Linked DNA regions of Rhizobium sp. SSA_523. The protein of the gene in region 2 interacts with the protein of the main gene of each other region in a pairwise test. Links are inferred from orthologs where the notes say so. Each region holds a gene or a part of one and is shown on either strand. Other genes may lie near its edges.

What was found.
Region 1: the proteins of mobA (region 2) and QTJ18_RS13080 interact in binary tests that used the Escherichia coli proteins (3 or more experiments, as listed by UniProt). The link is inferred for Rhizobium sp. SSA_523 from one-to-one orthologs.

Annotation. Positions count from the first base shown.
Region 1 is NZ_CP129382.1:966,208-974,633, forward strand. The notes cover bases 2,074-5,007. They hold QTJ18_RS13080 (molybdopterin molybdotransferase MoeA), read left to right. Parts: upstream 2,074-2,892; coding sequence 2,893-4,122; downstream 4,123-5,007. Other genes in these bases: trpC (indole-3-glycerol phosphate synthase TrpC), read left to right, coding at 2,074-2,397; moaC (cyclic pyranopterin monophosphate synthase MoaC), read left to right, coding at 2,397-2,888; QTJ18_RS13085 (cryptochrome/photolyase family protein), read left to right, coding at 4,263-5,007. Outside these bases: QTJ18_RS13060 (peptidylprolyl isomerase), read left to right, coding at 1-526; trpD (anthranilate phosphoribosyltransferase), read left to right, coding at 547-1,563; more of trpC, read left to right, coding at 1,582-2,073; more of QTJ18_RS13085, read left to right, coding at 5,008-5,744; QTJ18_RS13090 (ParA family protein), read right to left, coding at 5,758-6,426; QTJ18_RS13095 (hypothetical protein), read right to left, coding at 6,441-6,860; pyrG (CTP synthase), read right to left, coding at 7,244-8,426. UniProt on the Escherichia coli protein: Catalyzes the insertion of molybdate into adenylated molybdopterin with the concomitant release of AMP.
Region 2 is NZ_CP129382.1:1,171,000-1,179,490, reverse strand. Bases 3,744-6,742 are described here. They hold mobA (molybdenum cofactor guanylyltransferase MobA), read right to left. Parts: upstream 5,560-6,742; coding sequence 4,927-5,559; downstream 3,744-4,926. Other genes in these bases: QTJ18_RS13975 (multidrug effflux MFS transporter), read right to left, coding at 5,546-6,742; mobB (molybdopterin-guanine dinucleotide biosynthesis protein B), read right to left, coding at 4,412-4,930; QTJ18_RS13990 (OmpA family protein), read left to right, coding at 3,744-4,271. Outside these bases: QTJ18_RS14010 (CopD family protein), read right to left, coding at 1-50; QTJ18_RS14005 (DinB family protein), read right to left, coding at 56-616; QTJ18_RS14000 (methyltransferase domain-containing protein), read right to left, coding at 662-1,480; QTJ18_RS13995 (usg protein), read right to left, coding at 1,566-1,832; more of QTJ18_RS13990, read left to right, coding at 2,157-3,743; more of QTJ18_RS13975, read right to left, coding at 6,743-6,769; QTJ18_RS13970 (DMT family transporter), read right to left, coding at 6,787-7,692; QTJ18_RS13965 (methyl-accepting chemotaxis protein), read left to right, coding at 8,350-8,491. UniProt on the Escherichia coli protein: Transfers a GMP moiety from GTP to Mo-molybdopterin (Mo-MPT) cofactor (Moco or molybdenum cofactor) to form Mo-molybdopterin guanine dinucleotide (Mo-MGD) cofactor.

The DNA.
Region 1 (8,426 bases), 200 kb from region 2 along the record:
CAACCTCGGCAATGACGGCTATGTCTGGTTCGACGTCCGCGAAGTGATCCCCGAGCGCGATCGCGCCCTCTCGGAAGTGCATGACAAGGCTGTGGCCGACTGGACGAGCGAGCAGCAGCGCACTGCGCTGGCGGCCAAGGCCGAAGAATTGAAGGCGCGTCTCGACAAGGGCGAAACCCTGGCCGCCATTGCCGGCGAGCTTGGTCTGACGGTTGAAACCAAGGCCGGTCTGCGACGCCAGGCCTCGGATGCGATCTTTGGAGCCGAAGCGATCCGTGCGGCCTTTGCCGGCCCTGCCGGCCTGCATGCCACCGCTCTTGGGGCGGATGGCGAGACACAGCTTTTGATGACGGTCACGGCCGTCAACGAACAGCCCTCCGATGCCTTGTCCGGCAATGACCAGGAAATCGAGCAGATTGCCCGCGCCAGCGGCGACGATATGCTGGACCAGGTGGTCAACCAATTGCAGAAGAGCTACGGCGTGTCCATCAACCAGGCGCTGGCCGAACAGGCCATGGTACGCTGACGCGCTTCGGGAGGAGCACCATGCCGGATCTGAAACCCTTCATCGCAAAGGCCGCCAATGGCGAGGCCCTGTCGCGGGAGGAAGCGCGCGCGGCCTTCGACATTCTGATGTCGGGCGAAGCCACGCCCTCGCAGATCGGCGGCTTCCTGATGGCATTGCGCGTGCGCGGAGAGACTGTCGAGGAGATCGCCGGCGCCGTATCCACCATGCGTGCAAAGATGCTGCCCGTCTCGACCTCGGCCGATGTAATCGACATTGTCGGCACAGGCGGCGACGGTCTCGGCACCTACAATATCTCGACGCTGGCGGCCATCATCGTCGCCGGCGCGGGCGTGAAGGTGGCCAAGCACGGCAATCGCGCCCTCAGCTCCAAATCCGGCACGGCGGACGCGCTGACGGCGCTTGGCGTGAAGCTGGATATCGCACCCGATCATATCGCCCGATGCGTGGATGAAGCCGGAATCGGTTTCATGTTCGCCCAGGTGCATCACGCGGCCATGCGCCATGTCGGTCCAAGCCGGGTGGAACTGGGCACGCGCACCATTTTCAACCTGCTCGGCCCGCTCTCCAATCCGGCCGGCGCGCGACGCCAATTGCTCGGCGTCTTCTCGCCGCGCTGGCTGCAGCCGATTGCAGAGGTCATGCGCGATCTCGGCTCCGAGACCATCTGGGTCGTGCACGGCGAAGGCATGGACGAGATCACCACCACCGGCACCACCCATGTCGCGGCGCTGGAAAATGGAAGCATTCGCAATTTCGAACTCTCGCCGGAAGATTTCGGCGTGCCGCGTGCCACGATCGACGAGTTGAAGGGTGGAGACGGCGAAGCCAATGCCCGCGCGCTGCGTGATGTCCTGTCGGGTGCCCGCAACGCCTATCGCGATATTGCGCTCTGCAATGCGGCGGCCTCGCTGGTCGTCGCCGGCAAGGCGGCGGATGTGCTGGAAGGCATGATCCTCGCCACCCAGTCGCTCGACAGCGGCAATGCCGCCGCCGTTCTCGACCGGCTTGTGGCAGTATCCAACGAGCCCAGCTGAGGAGGCCCTGCGCGATCCATGAGCGACATTCTGAAAAAGATCGAGGCCTACAAGCTGCAGGAAATTGCGGCCGCCAAAGCCGTGACCTCGCTTGCCGATCTCAAGGCCATGGCGGCGGACCAGGAGGCTCCGCGGGGTTTCTTCAAGGCGCTGCAGGCCAGGCGGCAGAGTGGCGGGTTCGGGCTGATCGCGGAAATCAAGAAGGCCAGCCCCTCGAAGGGTCTGATCCGCGAGGATTTCGATCCCCCTGCGCTTGCCAGAGCCTATGAGGAGGGCGGAGCCACCTGTCTTTCCGTGCTGACCGATGCTCCGAGCTTTCAGGGCGCGCCGGAATTCCTGCAGGCGGCGCGACAGGCCGCATCGCTTCCGGCGCTGCGCAAGGATTTCTTGTACGACACCTACCAGGTGCATGAGGCGCGCGCCTGGGGTGCCGATTGCATTCTGCTGATCATGGCCTCGCTGTCGGATGATCTGGCGAAACGGCTTGAAGACGAAGCGCTGGCGCTGGGCATGGATGTGCTGGTGGAAGTGCATGACGCCTTGGAGATGGAGCGCGCGCTCGCGCTGTCCTCGCCGCTCATCGGGATCAACAATCGCAACCTGCGCACATTCGAGCTAGATCTGGCGGTGAGCGAGCAACTGGCGCCCATGGTGCCGGAAGACCGGCTGCTGGTGGGCGAAAGCGGCATTTTCACACATGCGGATTGCCTGCGGCTGAAGGCCTGCGGCATCTCCACCTTCCTCGTCGGCGAAAGCCTGATGCGAAAGGCGGATGTCGCCGCCGCGACGCGCGATCTGCTGCATGGCGACGCTTCCAGCCAGGCGGCCGAGTGATGGCGGGCGCAGAAGGCTTGACCCATATCGACCAGGCCGGTGAGGCTCATATGGTCGATGTGGCGGACAAATCGGACACGGTGCGCATCGCCACTGCCGAAGGTTTCGTGCGCATGCAGCCTGAGACGCTGGCGCTGATCCGGGCCGGCAATGCCAAGAAGGGCGATGTGATTGGGACGGCACGACTCGCCGGCATCATGGCCGCCAAGCAGACGTCCTCACTGATCCCGCTCTGCCATCCTTTGATGTTGAGCAAGGTGACTGTCGATATTTCCGAGGATGAGGCCCTGCCGGGTCTGCATGTCCAGGCGCTCGTGAAGCTCACCGGCAAGACGGGTGTCGAGATGGAAGCGCTGACGGCTGTCTCCATCGCCTGCCTGACGATCTACGACATGGCAAAGGCCGTCGACAAGGGCATGGAGATCGGCCAGATCCGGCTGGTGTCGAAGAGCGGTGGCAAGTCCGGGGACTGGCGCCGCGAAGAGGAATGATGTGATGGCAGGGCCGCTCCTTCCCGTTTCAGAGGCCCTGAGCCGCCTCTTGTCGCGAGCGCGGGCCGTAGACGAGGCCGAATGGGTCGACCTCGCGCAGGCCGACGGGCGCGTCCTGGCTCAGGATCTGGCCGCACGTCTCACCCAGCCACCCTTCAATGCCTCGGCCATGGATGGCTACGCGCTGCGCGCTGAGGATGCTCCGGCAATCGGCGCGGAGCTTCGCGTGATCGGCGAGGCCGCGGCCGGGCACGCCTTTGGCGGACAGGTCGGCCAAGGCGAAGCCGTGCGCATCTTCACCGGCGCGCCGGTGCCGGAGGGCGCCGATGCGGTGCTCATCCAGGAAGATGCCGAAGTGCTGCAAGACGGGCGCATCCGCACCGCCTTTGCCGTGACCAAAGGCCGGCATATCCGGCCGAAAGGCCAGGATTTCGCGCTGGACGAGACCGTCCTTCCGGCCGGAACCCTGCTCGATCATGCACATGTCACCGTTGCGGCGGCAATGAACCATCCGAGGCTTTCGGTGCTGCGCCGCCCGCGCGTGGCGCTGATTGCCACCGGCGACGAATTGATCGCACCGGGACAGACGCCGCGCGCCGACCAGATCATCGCCTCCAATACATTCGGGGTCGCGGCACTGATCAAGGCCGCCGGCGCCGAGGTGATCGATCTCGGCATCGTGCCCGACGATAGCGGGCTGATCGAGGCTGCCATAGATCAGGCGCGCGCCTTGAGGGCCGATGTGCTTGTCACGCTTGGCGGCGCCTCGGTTGGCGATCACGATCTTGTCCAGGCCAGCCTGAAGGCGAAGGGCATGGAGCTGGATTTCTGGCGCATTGCCATGCGGCCGGGCAAGCCTTTGATGGTGGGGTCGCTGGACGGCATGCAGGTGCTTGGCCTGCCTGGGAATCCGGTTGCCAGCCTTGTCTGCAGCCTGCTCTTCCTGGAGCCGCTGCTGTGTCTCCTGGCGCAACGACCCCTCCCCAGCCGGCCCGCAACGGCAATCACCGAAACCACGCTGGCGCAGAATGATCAGCGACAGGATTATCTGCGCGCGACCCTGCGCCGCGATGTCGAGGGAAGGCTGCAGGCCGTAAGTTTCGGCAAGCAGGACAGTTCGATGATGAAGATCTTCGCCAGATCCGATGCCCTGATCATCCGGCCGCCTTTTGCGCCGGAGCTGCCGGCCGGCTCCCCCTGCCCCATCCTGCTGCTGCGTCCCTTCGTCGGGTGAACCGTCGCGCCTCGCGGCGCGTAGCCCCGGCATAGACACCGGTTCGGTCGCCGGTTGATCCCCGGTCGATCCCTGGTCGAACCTTGCCTGACCGGTCTTCGACCAGTCGTCGATCCTTGCTTTTGTGAATGGAGTTCGCCGTGCCCTCGTCTTCCCCTTCGCCCGTCATTCTTTGGTTCCGCAAGGATCTTCGGCTGGACGACAATGGCGCGGTCACCGCTGCGGTGGAAAGCGAAGCGCCGGTCATCTGCATCTATATCCGCGAACCGGCCACCGGATCGATCGGTCCCTTGGGCGGCGCGCAGGAATGGTGGCTGCACCATTCGCTGGAGGCGCTCTCCGCAAGACTTGCCGAGGCGGGCAACCGGCTGATCTTGCGGACCGGCGAGGCAGGCGAGGTCCTGCGCCAGCTTGCGGCGGAGACGGGTGCGCAGGCGCTCTTTCTCAACCGGCTCTACGAGCGCGATGCCGAGGATGCCGAGCTCCTCAAATCCGTCCAGGAGGCTGGCCTTGAGATCCGCCGCTTCAAGGGCCAACTGCTGCATGACCCGCAGACCATGCGCACCGGCACCGGCGGCGCCTACCGCGTCTACACGCCCTTTTGGCGGGCTCTTGAACGCGAAGGCGAGCCGCGCGACCCGATGGATGCGCCCGAGCGCATACCGCCGCCCGGTGGCGACCTGTCATCCGAAGACCTGGCCGGTTGGAACCTGCGGCCCCAAACGCCGGATTGGGCGGTGGAATTTCCGGACCACTGGCAACCGGGCGAGAATGGCGCACGGCAGAGGCTCGAGCGTTTTATCGAGGAGGCCATCGGCAGCTACAAGAAAGCGCGGGATTTTCCCGGTCTGGAAGATACGACCTCCCAGCTCTCCCCGCACCTCGCCTTTGGCGAGATCACGCCCGCCCGCGTCTGGCAGGCGACGCAGGGCCTGCAGGCGACCGAAAATCTCATTCATTTCCGCAAGGAACTGGTCTGGCGTGAGTTCTGCTATCATCTGCTGGTGGAGTTTCCGAAGCTTGGCAGCGCCAACTGGAACAGCCGCTTCGATGCGTTTGTGTGGCAGGACGCCCCCTCGCATTTCGACGCCTGGACGAAAGGCATGACGGGCTACCCGATCGTCGATGCGGGCATGCGCCAGCTATGGCGGCATGGCTATATGCATAACCGGGTCCGGATGATCACCGCCTCCTTCCTGATCAAGGATCTGATGATCGACTGGCGGAAGGGAGAGGCCTGGTTTCGCGACACGCTTGTGGATGCCGATCCTGCATCCAATGCCGCCAACTGGCAGTGGGTTGCCGGATCCGGCGCCGATGCCTCACCCTTCTTCCGCATCTTCAACCCTATTCTGCAGGGCGAGAAATTCGATCCCGACGGCGATTATGTCCGGCGCTTCATTCCAGAACTCGGCCGGCTGCCGAAGAAATACATCCACAAGCCCTTTGCGGCGCCGGACCAGGTCTTGTCGACGGCAGGTGTAAGGCTCGGCGAGACCTATCCCAAGCCCATAGTCGATCATGGCGCGGCACGCGACCGCGCGCTGCAGGCCTATGGCCGGGTGAAGAACCAGGCCGGGGCGCAAGGCGAACAAGGCGGCGCGAAAGGCGCGGGGCACTGAAGCGCAAGGCCAATCAAGCGCATGCGTGGCCCATGCAATCCGCCACCGCATCCGTCAGCCGGTCGATGTCCCGGCGGGCCTTTGGCAGATTGCTGATCGCCTCATGCTCGGCATCGACGAGATTCGTCATGTGGCTGAACATGTCGCGATAGGCGCTGCGTTCCAGAACCGGTATCGGCAGGAAGGGAACGCTCCGCCTCTCGACGATCTGCCGGGCGAAGCGTACCGCATTGGTCACGACCATGGGGCTGACACGCGTCAGCACCAGGGAGGTCTTGATCGGCGCCCGCTGATTGTCTGCAACCGTCTGGATGAGCTCGATCGTATGCAGCGCGCCACGCGCATCCATGACGGAGCCCTGCATGGGAACGAGGACGAGATCCGACATGGCGAAGGACAGCGCGTTCATGATGCTCGAGGCGCCGGAAAGGTCGATGATCAGGTAATCGACCTGGGAGCGCTGCGCCTTGATCTGCGCTGCCATGCGCCTGGCATCCGATACGCGCAGCGCCGTGGCGTGACGTGATACCGCGCCGACGGCCCAGTCATAGAGCGGGAATAGAGGATCGCAATCGAGCAGCGTCACCCGGTATCCCCGCGCGCAGAGGCCCGAGCACAACAGGGCGGCGCTGGTCGTCTTGCCCGAACCGCCCTTGGCATTGCCAAAACTGATGATTTTCATTGGCTGGCATTCACTCAACTGAGGACAGGCGATCGGCGGGATCTTGCGCGGACGGCACGTGCGGCGCCGGCCGCAGCAGCGGTGCGAGGCCGTCTCGTCGCCGCGACTTCGGCAATGCCGTCACCGGCAGGCGCGGCATCGACGGAGTTTTCCAGAAGAGGAGCTTTAGCGAGAGCCGGGCGCTTCTGGCGATCGGCAAGAGCGAGGCTGCGATGCCGCGCCGCCAAAGCCGCCAGACGTGCAATCATCTCGGCATCGACGAGATCCTCGTCCGAAAAACCCAAAAGCGCCGCCTTGACGATCCGCTTGCTGCTGGCTTTGCTGCCGGACGTGTCGCCATTCTCCTCGATATGGCGCTGAAGATCGTCGTCACTCAGGTTCTGCCTGATGCCTTCAAGAATGATGGAGTATAAATTCCTGTGTTTTTTACTCATATTGTCCGCCCTCTCCTAATGTCTAACTGAAATCTATGTAATAATTCTGTCACATTCAACGGCGGTAAGCATAGTCCTAAAAGACTATGAGAATGTATATTATAAAAGCTGCACGTGTCGTCTATCCTGTTGATTTTGCAAGCACCACCCTGTCGCCCTGATACGAATCGAGCCGCAAGGCGAAAAGTCTTTCGCCGGATAAGCGGTTGTCGAGAGATTGTGTCGCGAATCACCTTGATGTCCGGATGTCTCGCTGGCGCCGCAATTTGACGCCGCAATGATCCGGTGATGGTGCCGCCGCACGGGCGCCGAAACGCAATCTGCCCGGGCCTCCTGAGAGAGGTCCGGGCAGATTTCAGGATCAACCTGTCGCCTTGGTGGCGTCAGACGAGACGGCTCTGTTCCAATGCTGCCTCGATGAAGCTTGCGAAGAGCGGATGGGGATCGAGCGGACGGCTCTTCAGTTCCGGGTGATATTGCACGCCGATGAACCAGGGATGGTCCGGATATTCGACCGTCTCCGGCAGCAGCCCGTCCGGCGACATGCCGGAGAAGACCAGGCCACAGCTTTCCAGCCGATCCTTGTACTGGACATTCACCTCGTAGCGATGGCGATGGCGCTCGGAAATATCCGTCGAGCCATAGATATCGGCAATCTTGGTTTCCCGCTTCAGGGCCGCCTTATAGGCTCCGAGCCGCATGGTGCCGCCCAGGTCGCCCGCTGCAGAGCGTTTCTGCAACTCGTTGCCCTTCACCCATTCCGTCATCAGGCCCACGACGGGTTCCTTGGACGGGCCGAACTCCGTCGAGGACGCATCCTCGATGCCGGCCAGATTGCGGGCTGCTTCCAGAACGGCCATCTGCATGCCGAAACAGATGCCGAAATAAGGCACCTTGCGTTCACGCGCGAAACGGGCGGCATTGATCTTGCCCTGCGCGCCGCGCTCGCCGAAGCCGCCGGGAACCAGGATCCCGTGGACCTTTTCGAGATAGGGCGCCGGATCTTCCTTTTCGAAGACTTCGGACTCGATCCATTCCAGCTTGACCTTGACCTGATTGGCGATGCCGCCGTGATGCAGGGCTTCGATCAGCGACTTATAAGCATCCTTCAAGCCGGTATATTTGCCGACAACGGCAATGGTAACCTCGCCTTCCGGCGTGCGGATGCGGTTGCAGACCTCTTCCCAGGCCTCCAGACGCGGCTTGGGCGCCGGTTCGATCCCGAAGGCGGCAAGCACTTCCGAATCGAGCCCTTCCTTGTGGTAAGCCATCGGCACGTCGTAGATATTCGCCACATCCAGAGCCTGGATGACGGCGGAAGGACGCACATTGCAGAACAGCGAGAGCTTGCGGCGCTCCGCTTCCGGTATTTCGCGATCGGCACGGACGAGGAGAATGTCCGGCGCAATACCGAGCGCCTGCAGTTCCTTGACCGAATGCTGGGTCGGCTTCGTCTTGAGTTCGCCCGCCGCCGGAATATAGGGCATCAAAGTCAGGTGAAGATAGACAGCGGCGCCGCGCGGCAATTCGTTGCCAAGCTGGCGGATCGCCTCGACAAAGGGCATG
Region 2 (8,491 bases):
CAGATGAAATCGCAGGCCACATGCAGGGCCTTGATGATGAAATACAGCATGGGGTTCAGCTCCAGATCTGGGTTTCGGTCAGGCCGAGATCGATAAGATCCTGGCGGCGCAGGGCCTGTTCGCTCGGGTCGGCGGGGAAAAATTCGTCCAGCTGCGGCGGGGCTATGCGCGTGCCCGACAGCATGGAGTGGATCTGGCCGCGGTGGTGGATCTGGTGCTGGAAAAGGTGAAGCAGCACCCGGTCGGTGCGCTCCACCTGCTCGCGATCGCCGCGCGGAATGCCGATCTCAAGGGCCAGGATATCGGCGTCCAGCTGACGACAGTGATCGATCAGACGGCGATCGACGGCGCGCTGCTCCCGCTCCAGATCGGCGATCTGCGGGAAGGGGATTTCCGGCTCGAAGGCGGAAAGACCCGTCGGCTCGCCTTCGAGCGCGCTGACATAGAACCAGTCGACCGTCAGGAGATGGTTCAGCGTGTGGATGATCGACGGAAAGAAGCTGGTGCGGGCCGCGTGCAGTTCCTCGAAGGACAGCTGACGACAGCAGTTGAGAAGGCGGTGATTGGCCCAGGCATTGTTATAGGCCTGGGCGAGAAAATAGCGTTGCGGCGTCATGGTCCCCTCCAAAAGCACAGATAGGCTGCAGCGACAGGCGACCGATCATGCACCGGTCAGCCGCGCAATCACCAGATGGCCGGGCGTCGGCTGGCCATCCTGCATGCGCACATTGATGTCGGTCAGCTCCACAAGCTCGAAGCCCGTATCGGCCAGCCGCTCGCGCACATAGGTCTGCGAATGGGCAAAACGCTGATGCGGCCCGACCATATAGGACCGGCCCGCCATGACCGGCTCCGGCAGCGTTTCGGAGGAAAAGACGAAAATGCCGTTCTTCACCATGTTCTCGGCGGCGCCGAAGAACAGCGGTTCCAGCGCCCCCAGATAGGGCAGAACGTCGGTTGCCGTGACGAGGTCGAAGGCCTCGTCGTCATTGTCCTCGAGAAAATCCTCGACTTCGGCGACATAGAGGGTCTCGTAGAGATCCTTCTCATGCGCGATCTCGACCATGTTTTCCGAGATATCGACGCCGGTGATGTCATCCACCATGTCGCGCAGCGTGCCGCCGGTCAGCCCCGTGCCGCAGCCGAGATCGAGCATGCGCTTGAACGGACCGAGGCCGAGCGCCTGGAAGCGCTGGCGCACCAGAACCGGGACGGCATAACCGAGCTGCTCCACCAGGATGTTCTCGAAATCTTCGGCATGCTGGTCGAACAGCGTCTCGACGTAGGCATCCGGCGCCTTGGGCGGCGTATCGCCGCGACCGAGCGCCGCCATGCGCACTGCCGCGCCGCCATGGTCTTCCGGATCGATGGCCAGAACCTCTATATAGGCTGCAACCGCGGCGTCGATCTCGCCGGCCTTCTCATGCGCAAGGGCACGGTTGTAAGCCTCTGCCAGCGCTTCTTCGTCAATTTTGGCCATATCCGCCTCCCGCTGTCGCTGCCTGTCGTGCCGCGGATGTACGGCGGCGTCTGCAGCTTGGCAAGCAGGTGGTCCGAATCTCTCGTCAGTGGAGGATGAATTCTCCCTTCAGCGCACGCCATTCACCGGCGGCGATCAGCTTGCGATGCACGTATCTGACCGAATGCAGGGGGCCATCCAGCTTTTCCTGCCAGAATTGCAGGAAAGTGTTCATCTCAGGGAAATCCGGCGCCAGATCGTAATGCTGCCACAGGAAGGTCTGCAGCAGGGACGGGTGGTCGGGCATGCGGTAGAGGATTTGCGCGGTGGTGATGCCATAGCCCTTCAGCATCATTTCCATATCGGCTGTCATTGTGTTTGCCATGATCGTCCCTCGGAGTTGACCTCGGGGCGAAGGCGATCCCTCGCCCCTGGCCGATTGCAGCATTTGCGGCTTAACCGAGGCTTAACACTAGCTGCTTACAGCAGGTTTTCCCAATGAAAAACAATTGCTTAGCACTCATTATGAACAGCTGCTGCCAACCGGGTTCACATGCGGTTCATCGCGGTTGCGCTTTCCTGTGCGACGGAACCGGAGGCCAGGCTCTGCGTTAGCGAAGCCGATCGCCTCGACCAATTTGAAGATGGCTCGGCCGGCAAACATGAATGGCAGGCCAACCAGAAACAGGGAGAAATCATGTCCAAGCGAAACGGACTCCTCGCCAGCGTCGCATTGCCGCTGATGTCCCTCAGCCTTTTGGCGCAACCCGCTCTGGCGCTGACACCCGTGCCAGCGGCACCGGTCATGCCGGGACAGTCCCTGGTCCGCGTGCAGGCGCAGGTCATCGTGCCGCCGCAGGGAGATGAGCCGAGACGGGAAGAGGCGCCGCCGGAACAGCCTGCCCCTGAGGCGCCGCCGGAACAGCCTGCCCCTGAGGCGCCGCCGGAACAGCCTGCCCCTGAAGCGCCGCCGGCTGCCGAGCCGTCCGCCGAACGCCCTGCCGAGCAACCCGCCCCGGAAGCGCCGCCGGCTGAAGAGCCTCGGTCGGAGCAACCCGCTCCCGAAGCGCCGCCGGCCGCCGAACAGCCTGCCGAACGCCCTGCCGAGCAACCCGCCCGGGAAGCGCCGCCGGCTGAAGAGCCTCGGTCCGAGCAACCGGCACCCGAAGCGCCGCCGGCCGCCGAACAGCCTGCCGAACAGCCCGCCCCGGAGGCACCGCCGGCTGAACAGCCGCGGTCCGAGCAACCGGCACCCGAAGCGCCGCCCGCAGCCGAACAGCCTGCCGAACGACCTGCCGACCAGCCAGCTCCTGAAGCCCCTGCGCCCAGCTCTGAGGTTGCCCCCACCCCGAGCGAGAGCCCGGCAGCTCCAGCCGCACCTGAGGCAGCACCCGCTGCACCTGAGGCGGCACCCGCTGCACCTGAGGCGGCACCCGCCGCACCTGAGGCAGCACCCGCCGCACCTGAGGCAGCACCCGCTGCGCCTGAGGCAGCACCCGCTGCTCCTTCGGCACCCGGCGCCGAGGCCGCGCCGACCGCCGCTGCTCCCACAACGCCCGAGGAAATCGAGCGGGCGCGGCAGATCGCCGAGGATCCGGCATCCAGCAATCAGCCCGTAATCCTGCCGGTGAAAAACGGTGCAGCCGTCCTCGATAGCGCCAAGGAGGCACCTGCCGCCGGCGCCGCGCCAGCTCCTGCTGCAGCTCCTGCGCCGGGCGCAGCACCCGGGGCTCCCACCCCAGGCGCAGCCGGTGCTCCGGCAGCTGGCGCGCAGCAGGCCGCTCCGGTGGCTCCGGCCGCCGCACCCGCGGCCCCGCCAACCAGCGATGCCGAAGCGCAGGCGACCATCAGCGGCCAGCCTGCTGCCCGAATCCGCATCGAACCGGTGACGGAAGAGCGGGGCGAGCGTCTGAGCGAACGTCCGCGTTACGAGCGCCAGCGTGGCATTGACGAGCGGGAGCCGCAGCGTGACGGCCGCGTGATCATCTCGATCGACAACCGCACCTTCGTGCGCCATGACGACAGCCGTCGCTTCTACGATGACGGCTACGAGCCGGAATATGAGCGCCTTGGCGGTGGCCGGACGCGCGAACTGATCGAGCGTGACAATGGCATTCGCATCGTCACCATCCGCAACCGCTACGGCGATATCGTCCAGCGTTCGCGCATTGGCCGGGACGGCCGCGAATACGTGCTCTATTACGCACCGGAACTCATGGATGAGCAGCGCGATCCCGATTATGTCTGGCGCGATCCGGGCATCGACCTGCCGCCGATGCGGCTGACGGTGCCGGTGAGCGAATATATCATCGATACGTCCAGCGATCCGGACCGCGACTATTACGAGTTTCTCGAACAGCCGCCGGTCGAACGTGTCGAACGGGTCTACTCGCTCGATGAAGTGCGCTATTCGGCCCGCATTCGCGACAAGGTCCGGCGTATCGACCTCGATACCATCACCTTTGCCACCGGCAGCGCGGAAATCCCGATGAACCAGGCGCGCTCCATGCGCAAGGTGGCCGAGGCCATGAAGGCGGTGCTCGACAAGGATCCGAGCGAAACCTTCCTGATCGAAGGCCATACCGATGCGGTGGGCTCGGACGACAGCAACCTCGTGCTTTCCGACCGGCGGGCGGAATCGGTGGCCGTCGTGCTGGCCGATGCCTACGGCATTCCGCCTGAAAACCTGGCTACCCAGGGCTATGGCGAACGGTATCTGAAGGTGCGGACCGAAGCCGCCTCGCAGGATAACCGCCGCGTCACGATCCGCCGCATCACGCCGCTGGTCAAGCCGGTCGCCCAGAACCGCTGACGAATGGCGGATCGGCCGAGGGACCGCACCCGGTCCGGCGCGCCGGCACTGCCAACACTGTGATCGACACCGCCGGACTGGTCCGGCGGTGTTTTCGTCTGTCGGTCCGCTGGAAATGGTGACGCAATGACAGGCGCCCCTCAGCCGGCAAGCCCGACCGTTGACAGCACGAAATCGGCGATGGCTTGCGTATCGTCCAGATCGAAGACCGGCAGGGTCGCACCGTCGATCGGGTGATCGGCGGCAATGGCGCAGATATGCGGATCCGTCGGCGCAAGCGGTTCGGTCTTGCTGGCGTTGCGGCGGCGGGCCTCGATCTTCGGCACCGGCTCGCGCTTATAGCCCTCGATCAAGACGAGATCGCACGGCGCCAGGCGCGCCAGGATCTCCCCAAAGGCCGGTTCCGGGGCGCCCCGCAATTCGTGCATGATGGCAAACCGCGTGCCGGATACCAGCGCCACCTCATGGGCACCAGCCTCTCTGTGCCGGTAGCTGTCGGCTCCCAGCCTGTCGATATCGAAATCATGATGGGCATGCTTGATGGTGGATACCCGCAGGCCCCTGGCGGTGAGTTCGCTGACAAGGCGGACCATCAGGCCGGTCTTGCCGGAATTCTTCCAGCCGGCAATGCCGAAGATTTTCGGTGGTGAGGCTGTCATGGAAGCACTCGCAGAAAGGTTTCGGCCCTTTCGAGATCGGCCGGCGTGTTGAGGTTCAGGAAAGGGTCGAGCGGGCCGGCAGGCGTGTCGAGCTGCGGAAAGTCGACGCTGCGCATCATCTGGGTCTTCAGGAAAGCCTTGACCCGCGGCTCCTCCGGCCCCTCCAGAAACGCCTGCAGCCGATCGGCCAGGTCGACGCGCCAGAGACCGCAGACGGGATGGAGGGCGCCGGCGGAGGCAGCGATCGCGCTAGCGCCATCGGCATGTGCCGCCGCCGCCAGCCTGTCCACCAGGTCGAGCGGCAGGAAGGGACTGTCGATCGGCGCGGTCAGCACGTGCGAGGCGTCCGGATCCGTCTCCGCCGCGTAGCGCATGGCGGTGAGAATGCCGGCGAGGGGACCGCGCTGGCCGGGCACGGTATCGGCAATCACCGGCATACCCGGGGGCACGGCAACGGGCTCCGCGGCATTTATCGCCAGGGCGGAGACCTGCGCCACGAGCCGGGCGATCACGTGGTCGATCAGCGGCCTGCCGGAGAGCATGACGCCGGCCTTGTTCTGACCCATCCGGCGCGACTGGCCGCCGGCCAGGATGACGGCGGGCGGATGGCGTGGTTTAGGTGTCGTCATCGAGGGAGAGCCTTTCCTGCGTGCGGCGGATCATCTCGGAAAAGATAAGGGCGAGCAGGGATGAGGCGAGCATCAGGCACAGCACCGGCAGGGCACCGGTCTCCTCGGTGACCAGCCAGCCCGCCAGCACGGAACAGGCCGCGCCGCCGCCGACATAGAGAGCCCCGCCGAGGCCCGAGGCCGAGCCCGCCAGATGCGGCTTGACGCTGACCAGTCCGGCATTGGCGCTCGGCAGGGTGAGGCCGTTGCCAAGCCCGACCAGGGACAGGGGGCCGAAAAAGGCGAAGGCGCTGTCGAAGCCAAGCAGGAGGAGGAGCAGCGCCAGAATGACGCCGGCAAGCGAGATCAGATTGCCGGACATGATCATGCGAATGATGCCGATGCGGCTCGCATAGCGTCCGGAGATGAAATTGCCGAGCGTGTAGCCGAGGGCGAGAAGCATGAATTGCAGGCCGAGCATGGCCGGCGTCAGCCGGTAGATCACGGTGCCGATGAAGGGGGCGCCGCCGAGGAAGGCGTAGAAGATGCCGGAGGCGAAGCCACAGGTGAGGGCAAAGCCCCAAAAGGCCGGCGCCCGCACGAGTTCCGGCCAGGCCCTGAACTGGTCTGCAACGCTTTTCGAGCGGTGATGATGCGTCTCACCGAGATCGCGATACACCACCACGAGGCAGATAAGCGCATAGACCAGCATCACGACGAAATTCGCCTGCCAGCCATAGGCATCGTTCAGCACGCCGCCGAGGGCGGGGGCCACCATCGGGACGAGAGACATACCCATGGTCACATAGCCGATCATCGATGCCGCCTGATCGGCGGGCACCATGTCCCGGACGATGGCGCGGGAGAGCACGAAACCGGCGACGATCGCGGTCTGCAGAATGCGGCCGATCATGAAGACGGTGACATTGGGCGCCAGAAGACAGATGACCGAACCGAGCGCCAGGAGACCGATACAGGTCAGCATCACGGGGCGCCGGCCGAACAGGTCCGACAGCGGCCCGATGGCCAGCTGCAGCACGGCGGTCCCGGCCAGATAGGCCGATACGGCAAGCTGCATGACCGCGTAAGGAGTGCCGAAATGGCGGGCCATGTCGGCAAGCGAGGGCAGGAAGATGTTCAGCGTCAGGGCTGCAAGCCCCGCCACCAGAACAAGGGTGGAGATGTGCGGTGGCGTGGTTCTGTCCAGATAGACGATGCGCGGCTTGGTCAAGCGTCTGGCTCCTGCCGTCAGTGCGGTGTGCGCGGCACGCTCTCGGCGGCCGTGCTGCGTGCCCGCAGCTTTTCCCGATAGAAGGCATAGAGGCCGGAAGCAACGATCAGGCTTGCCCCGATCGCCATGGTGCCATCCGGCGTCTCGCCGAAGAAATAGAAGCCGAGCGTGAGGGAAAAGATAAGGCTGGTATAGCGGAAAGGCGCGATGAAGGAGATCTCGCCCGACCGCATGGCGATGACGATGGTCAGGTAGCCGGCGAGAATCAGTGCGGATGCCACGGCCAGACTGAGGAAGGACGACAGGCTGACGGGGCTCCAGCCGCCCATGACCGGAATGAGGGCTGCGCCGATCACCGCATTGGTCAGCCCGGCAAAGAGCGAGATGATGAGGGTCGGAATTCCAAAGGGGATCCGGCGGGTCGTGAGGTCGCGTCCGGCGGTGAAGAAGACCGTGACCACGGCCAGCAGCGAGGCGGGCAGGAAAGCTTCCGGGCTGGGCCGCAAGACGATGATCACGCCGAGAAAGCCGACAAGGATCGCCGCCCAGCGCCGCCAGCCGACTTCCTCCTTGAAGATCAGCCAGGCACCGAATGTCACCGCCAGGGGCAAGGACAGAAGAATGGTCGCCGCAACCGCGAGATCGATATGCGCCAGCGCGGAAATATAGGTGATGGCAGCGCCGATCTCGAAAGCGGAGCGTAGCAGGACCTTTGGCGAAAACATCAGCCGCCACTGATCGAGAAGCTTGTAGTAGCCGGCCATCAGCAGGAGAAGCAGCGAGGTCATGCTGCCGCGGATGAACATGATCTGGCCGACATTCATATCCGGCGTCACCAGTTTGACGAAGGCATCATTGGCGGTGAAAACGCCCATGGCGAGTGTCATCATTACGGCGCCGCGGGCATTCTGCGACAGAGGCATTTCCGATTCCCTAGGTCTTTTCTTGTTTAAAACGCGTATGCAACAAATCAGCGGGCATTCGGTTCGACCGGAGCGCGCCGGCTTGCCCCGGCGTGCCCTTGAAGGCCGATCAGGGCCGATCAGGGCAAGGCATGGCAAGTCAGGGCTGGCCAGGCCCGGCCAAGATTGGTCACGGCTGGCCAGGCCCTTCAGGCCGGTCCGGCTGAAACGGAAGGGTGACAGGCGTCGCCGATATCGTTTGGAATCGACAGAAAAGCCGGATGCCGAAAGGCCCGTGACCGGCGTCCACCCCAAACCGCTCTCTCATTGCTGATCTCCCCCTTGGCCTTCGACAACCCGGGCGGATGGTTCATCCGCTGAGGGAGCGGCAACCTCATCTGGATGATGTATTAAAGCATTGATCTGGCTAGAACCAGCCGCTTCGTAAGTTTGCCTTACGATTTCCGGCGGCGTCGTCGTCCTCCTGCCTCTCGCCCGCCACCTCTCCTAATTGATTGCTGCACGGGCTTCGGGGCGCTCGCCTTTGTTCCCATTAACGCAAAGTTCAAGATCTTGCGGTCAATCTTCGCCTGCTCCGCATGAAGCGGGAAGAACGCCCGGCCAGATGCCCCAGATGCCATTGCGCGGCTTGCCGCCGGCTTGCGTTGAGGTTGATTTATGTCGTTCCTGGATCGCCTGCTGCAAAGCCGCCGGATCGTCACCAAGGTTTTGTTGTTCGTCGTGCCGCTGATCCTGCTGATCGCAGGCGTGGGGCTTGCCGGCTTCTATACTGCCCGCATGCTGAACGGCCACATGACCG